Linked DNA regions of Nonomuraea africana. The protein of the gene in region 1 interacts with the protein of each later gene in a pairwise test. Links are inferred from orthologs where the notes say so. Each region holds a gene or a part of one and is shown on either strand. Other genes may lie near its edges.

Region 1 (3,171 bases):
GACGGCGGCGATGAGCAGATAGGACCATGCTTGAGTTCTTGTATGCACATACATATTCTGTGCATACAAATAGGATGAGTGTCAACACAGGAGGAGGAAGAGATGGCGACGCTCGACGACGACATGTGGGTCGGGGTGGTACGGCTGCACGCGAGGGTGGAGCACGAGCTGGCCGCCGCGTTGCAGCGGCACGGCCTGGGGCTGTCGGAGTACCGCGCGCTGTGCCACCTGTCGACGGCGAAGGACGGGGAGCTGCGCATGCAGGAGCTGGCCGACCTGCTCGGGCTCAACCAGAGCTCGGTCACTCGCCTGGTCGGACGGCTGGAGGCGGCCGGGCTCACCCGCCGTGACCTGTGCGCCAACGACCGCCGCGGCGTCTACACGGTGATCACCGAGGCGGGCAGGGAGCGGAAGGGCGGGGCGAGTGACCTCTACGAGCAGACGCTCACCGCGGCCCTCGACCGCGCCGCCTCGGACGGCCTCGCCGCCACGGTGACCGCGCTGCGGAGCTCATTCGTCGTCGGCTAGGGTGGCCGCGAGCGTCCGCACCGTCCCCTCGAGGTCGTCGGCCGTGCCGTGGCCGCCTGGCGACCACAGGAAGACCCACGCCGACGTCGACGGTGTGGCGAAGACGATGGTCTGCCGGCCCGTGCGCGGGTGCCAGACCCACAGCACGGGATCGTCTCCTCCGACCATGCGCCCGACGAGCCCGTGGCCGGGGAGCAGCTCGGCGAGCGCTTCCAGGTGGGTGCGCCGCTGCCCGGTGTAGGTGCTCGTCACGTCGCCGCCTCTCGACCTTTTCCTCAGGATCTCCCCAGCTCAGCGGCCCTGGCAACACGCCCGGCGTATTGTCAGGGAATGTCGTGCGACTCGGCGTGTTCGAGGCGCCATCGAACAGCCGTTCGGCTACTATGAAACTCGCCGAACCGCTTCTTGCCCGGCTCGGCGGAAAATTGTCGGTCCCACCGCGTAGCTTTCACTCGACCGACCAGACACGACCCTCCAGGGGAGTTCCCATGGCTATCAACGACCGCGAGAAGGCCCTTGAGACTGCCCTCGCACAGATCGAGCGGCAGTTCGGCAAGGGCTCCGTCATGCGCCTCGGCGATGACGTCAGGGCTCCCATCGAGGTGACCCCGACCGGCTCGATCGCGCTCGACGTCGCGCTCGGCATCGGCGGCTTCCCCAGGGGCCGCATCATCGAGGTCTACGGTCCCGAGTCCAGCGGTAAGACCACGGTCGCGCTGCACGCGGTGGCCAACGCGCAGCGGGCCGGCGGCATCGCGGCGTTCATCGACGCCGAGCACGCCCTCGACCCCGAGTACGCCAAGAAGCTCGGCGTCGACACCGACGCGCTGCTCGTCTCCCAGCCCGACACCGGTGAGCAGGCGCTCGAGATCGCCGACATGCTGATCCGCTCGGGCGCCGTCGACATCATCGTCATCGACTCGGTCGCGGCCCTGGTGCCCAAGGCTGAAATCGAGGGCGAGATGGGCGACAGCCACGTCGGCCTCCAGGCCCGCCTGATGTCCCAGGCGCTGCGCAAGGTCGCGGGTGCGCTCAACAACACCGGCACCACGGCCATCTTCATCAACCAGCTGCGCGAGAAGATCGGCGTCATGTTCGGCTCGCCCGAGACCACGACCGGTGGTAAGGCGCTGAAGTTCTACGCCTCGGTCCGTCTCGACATCCGCCGCATCGAGACGCTGAAGGACGGCACGGAGGCGGTCGGCAACCGCACCCGCGTCAAGGTCGTCAAGAACAAGATGGCGCCGCCCTTCCGCGTCGCCGACTTCGACATCCTCTACGGCGTGGGCATCTCCCGCGAGGGCGGCCTCATCGACATGGGCGTGGAGCACGGCTTCGTCCGCAAGTCCGGCGCCTGGTACACCTACGAGGGCGACCAGCTCGGCCAGGGCAAGGAGAACGCGCGTAACTTCCTGCGCAACCACCCCGACGTGGCCAACGAGATCGAGAAGAAGATCAAGGAGAAGCTGGGTGTGGGGCCGCGCGTCGACGCCCCCGCTGAGCCTCCCGCCACTCCTCCGGTCGCCGCCGCCGCGCCCTCCGGCCGCGGGTCCAAGGCCGCCGCCACCCCCAAGCCCGGTGACGTCTGATCCGGCTTTTGACGCATGAGTAAGTCGCCGGACCCTGCTCGACGCCCAACCCCCGCCGCCCCCCACAGGGACGGCGGGCCCACCGCCCCACCCACTCCCACCCCGGAGCCCAGCAACACCCGCGAGCCGCACGGCTCTCTCCGCGATGCGGAGAATCCGTCACTTCAGGATCGCTCGTCGGCTCGGAGCGCTTGGGGGACGGCCAGCGCGTCGGATGCCGACGCGCAGGAGCAGGACGGCACAGCGGTCACTGTCCGTTGGGGCCAGGACGACACGTCCGGCGACAACGGCTGGACCACGAACGACCCGGCGGCCAGGAGCAGCTGGGACATGAACGGCACGCCAGCCGACGAAGGCAGAGCCGTGCCCGACGACGACTGGAACCCGGACCGCCCGGCTTCCGGCGGGTGGAACTCCGGTGGATGGAACTCTGGCGGCTGGGGCACGGGCGGCGACGATCAGGGCGCCTGGTCCCGCATCCCCAACGGCGTCGCCGACCTCGCCCGCCCCGCCTCCCGCCGCAGGAACCGCTCGCAGTCACGGGAGCCCGAGGACGACGGCCCCATCTGGCGTTTCGAGCCCTCCCACCGCCCGCCATGGTCGGCACCAGCAGACCCGCCAGCGACTCCGACAGCCACCCGAGATCCACAACCCAGGCCCAGCGGATCCACGGACGACCCCACCCCCTCCGGTCCGACCGACCACCGCGACAGAACCGGCCACAAGGCCGACCACCGGAACCGTGCGACCAACGAATGGGGACACGAGGCCGACCACCGGGAGCGTGTGGCCACCGATCCCGGTCGCGAGGCCGACCGTCGGGAGGCTGCGACCACCGAGTCCGGACACGGAGCGGGCCAGCACGTGGCTGTCGATCCGGGATACGAGGCCGACCATAGGAAGCGTGTGGCCGTCGATCTCGGACACAACGCCGACCGCAGGGAAGGTGTGGCGGCTGATCCTGGGGCTGCGACAGACCCTCCTCGCCACGGGTCTGACCGTCTCGGGGACGAGGCTGACTCTCGCGTTTCCGACGGATCCGAACGCCTGATTG
Region 2 (3,241 bases), 4.0 Mb from region 1 along the record:
GACCCGTCGCAGATCTCAGGTTCCAACCGCTCGATCGACACGCTGCAGGACCAAGCCGTCACGCGCGTGGATGCGCCTGACGGTAGGCGGCTCTCAACCGCTCGATCGACACGTGCGTGTAGATCTGCGTGGTGTTCAGCGACGCGTGTCCCAGCATCTCCTGCACGCTCCGCAGATCCGCCCCACCCTCCAGCAGGTGCGTCGCCGCGCTGTGTCGTAGTCCGTGCGGCCCCATGTCAGGTGCCCCGTCGACCTGTTTCAGTCGCGCGTGCACGACCCTCCGTACCGTCCCCGCGTCGATCCGCCCTCCCCGCACCCCGAGGAACAGCGCGGGCCCGGATCCCTCCTTGATCCAGCGGGGACGTCCATGCACGCACCAGCGATCCACCGCCCGCAACGCCGGCAGGCCGAACGGCACGGACCGCTCCTTGCGCCCCTTACCCAGCACGCGGACGACGTGCCGATCCCTGTCGACGTCGTCCACGTCCAGCGCGCACAGCTCGCTCACCCGAACCCCGGTCGCGTACAGCAGCTCCATGATCGCCTGATCGCGAAGCTCCTTGGGCTCGCTCGCCTGCGGTGTGTCGAGGACCGCCTGTGCCTGCTGCTGATCGAGTACGGCAGGCAATGGCCGCTCCGCCTTCGCGCTACCGAGGAGCAGCCCGGGATCGTCCGCCAACCAGCCGCGACGATGCGCGAAGGCCGTGAAGGTCCTGACGCATGCCGTACGGCGTGCCAGGGTCGCCCTCGACAGCCCCGCCGCGTGCTGCCCGGCCAGCCACCCTCGGAGTGCCGCGATGTCGAGCCCGGGCAGCTCTTCGCCCAGATGGGTCAGCAGCGCGGCCATGTCGGAGAGGTAGGCACGCACCGTATGGGGCGACAGGTCACGCTCGAACTGAAGGTGCTTCTCGAACGCGGCCAGCACCTCGTCGACGTCCGGCATTCACAGCCTCCTTCCGAGAGCCACCCTCCCGTGATCTCACCTTTCCAGCAATCATCACCGCCCATAGGCGACACGGCGAACTGTCATCGCTCGCGAGTAACAGAGCGCACCGCTCTCCTTTCGCGGGCGGCGTGGCGATCTGGTCAGTTCGGGTGGCCTCTTCTGAGGCGCCAGCCCTTGGGGACGCGTTCGACGTAACCTGCGGCGGCGAGCCCGCCCAAGCAGCTCAAGGCCGTCTTCAGATCCACCCCGGCCGCTACCGCGATCGACGCGGGGCCGACGCCGCCGCGGCTCGGGACGGCGTCCAGGACGCTGCGGGTCTCGTCGTTCAGCGCGTCGCGTGGCACCACGGGGCCTCGTTCCGGTACCGCCAGGTCGTCACCGATCATGCCGACGAGTTCGATCATCTCGGGCGGGGACGTCACGCAGACCGCATTCCGTTCGCGCAGGAGTTTGTGGCAGCCGAGTGACATCTCCGAGGTGATCGGGCCCGGCACCGCCGCGAGATGGCGGCCGAGGTTGGTGGCGTGGCTCGCGGTGTTGAGCGCCCCACTGCGGACGGCCGCCTCCACCACGAGGGTGCCTCTCGACAACGCCGCGATCAGGCGGTTCCTGATGAGGAACCGCGCCCGAGTCGGGTGAACGCCTGGCGGACACTCGCTGATGACAGCGCCCTGACGGCGAATCGCGGCGAACAGCTCATGGTGCGCGGTCGGGTAGCAGACGTCGGTGCCGCACGCGAGGACGGCGATGGTCGCGGACGGGCCCGCCAGCGCTCCACGATGGGCCGCTCCGTCGATGCCGTACGCGCCTCCGGAGACCACTGTCCAGTTGGCCTCACTGAGCCCGATGCCGAACTCGGCCGCGACGTGCACGCCGTACGCGGTGGCGGAGCGAGCGCCCACCACGGCCACCGAACGCAGGCAGGAGTAGCGCAGGTCAGCACTGCCGTGCACCCACAGACCGAGTGGGCGGCTGTGACCGAGCGCGTCCAGTTGGGTGGGCCACTCGGGCGATTCGGGCACGACCAGCCGAGCACCCGTCTGGTGGCCGACCTCGAGGTCGGCGGCGGGGGTGGCGGCCTGCAGACGGGCCTGCCAGGCGCGCAACCGACGGTCGAGGGCGGCGGCGTGCTCCGGATCTCCTCTGCGTACGGTCTCCCGCTCGACGAAGTCCTCGGGAAGGGAACCGCGGAAGATCATCTCGACCGTGGCCGCGGTGCCGTACTGCCGTACGAGACGTCCCATGATGACGTCCCCTACGTCGGCGGCGCGCATGAGCGCGGCCCGCGCGAGCAGCTCATGATCTTCGTTGGACGCGGCTGCCGCCGTTGGTGGAGGGACGGCCTGGTGATCCTCGGGCTTTCGGCCACCTTCGCTGACTTCCTGGCCTGGGACGGGTGCGGGGCCCGGCGAGTGGACCGCCGACTGCGGTGGGACACGTGTGCCCGCGTTCTCCTGGCGCTTCGAACCGCTCTGGCCATCGCCACGGGTTGCAGGAGCTTCCGGAGGTGGGCCCGGCGCAGGCTCGTCGTGCGTCAGTGTGCTCTTCTGCGCTGAGGCGTCATCCGCGGAATGCGGCTCGGCTTCGTTTGCCGACGATTCGTTAGGGCTGGAATCTCCCGACCCCGGAGACCCCGGCGCGGATGATCCCGAACCGGGCGATCCTGTCGCAGGCGGTTCTGAGGTGGATGGCGCCCAAGCGGGTCGTTGTGGGGTGGGAGGGGCCTGGACGGGTTCGGTCGGATGGTGGTGTTGCAGGGGTGGCGGCTCGGTGCCGTCGGGGGTCGGACCAGGACAGGCGCTCACGCCTTCACGCTCCCGTCTCTCTCAGGAGGACATCGGTGGATGACCTCTTTTCGTGCCTTCACGTGCCGTCTGCCCTTGCATCCGGCGTAGGTTTCGCCCGGTTCTCCTGAACCGAGGCGCCCGGTCCTCCCGGAGCGAGGCATGGCTGCCTCAGGCGCGTTTTGGTGGTGCTGCGCGGTACGGCCAGGCGAGGCGTCTCTGTCCGTCCAGGAGTTCGATGGCGACGGTGCCCGGCTTATCGCGGCCAAGCTCGCCTTCCCCTCCCGCAGGGCCCGGTCGATGAGTTGCCTGACGAGGTGGGTCCCCGGTCATCCGGCCACCCATCGTCCTTGCGAAGTGAGGGAGAGGGGCGGGTGTCGTGGTCGTGGACCGGACTCGTCAAAGTGGAGTTGGACGCGTCAGGCGACGCCTAGCCAGAGGGCTAGGGCGGCGGAGGTTTCCGCGACATCTGGGCGGTCCTTGCCTTCGAGGTCGGCGATGGTCCAGGCGA

Evidence for each region.
Region 2: the proteins of recA (region 1) and dprA interact in binary tests that used the Bacillus subtilis proteins (3 or more experiments, as listed by UniProt). The link is inferred for Nonomuraea africana from one-to-one orthologs.

The regions. Positions count from the first base shown.
Region 1 is NZ_JADBEF010000001.1:5,438,040-5,441,210, reverse strand. Bases 212-3,066 are described here. They hold recA (recombinase RecA), read left to right. Parts: upstream 212-1,016; coding sequence 1,017-2,117; downstream 2,118-3,066. Other genes in these bases: recX (recombination regulator RecX), read left to right, coding at 2,133-3,066; H4W81_RS25745 (hypothetical protein), read right to left, coding at 511-780; H4W81_RS25750 (MarR family winged helix-turn-helix transcriptional regulator), read left to right, coding at 212-528. Also shown: H4W81_RS25755 (DMT family transporter), read right to left, coding at 1-48; more of H4W81_RS25750, read left to right, coding at 103-211; more of recX, read left to right, coding at 3,067-3,171. UniProt on the Bacillus subtilis protein: Multifunctional protein involved in homologous recombination, DNA repair and competence.
Region 2 is NZ_JADBEF010000001.1:9,486,074-9,489,314, reverse strand. What follows is about bases 139-3,063. They hold dprA (DNA-processing protein DprA), read right to left. Parts: upstream 2,191-3,063; coding sequence 1,087-2,190; downstream 139-1,086. Other genes in these bases: H4W81_RS45380 (tyrosine recombinase XerC), read right to left, coding at 139-943. Also shown: more of H4W81_RS45380, read right to left, coding at 59-138; H4W81_RS45370 (YifB family Mg chelatase-like AAA ATPase), read right to left, coding at 3,150-3,241. UniProt on the Bacillus subtilis protein: Protein that helps load RecA onto ssDNA during transformation. Binds cooperatively to circular ssDNA, is able to bridge different segments of DNA. Favors the loading of RecA onto SsbA- or SsbB-coated ssDNA and formation of RecA-DNA filaments.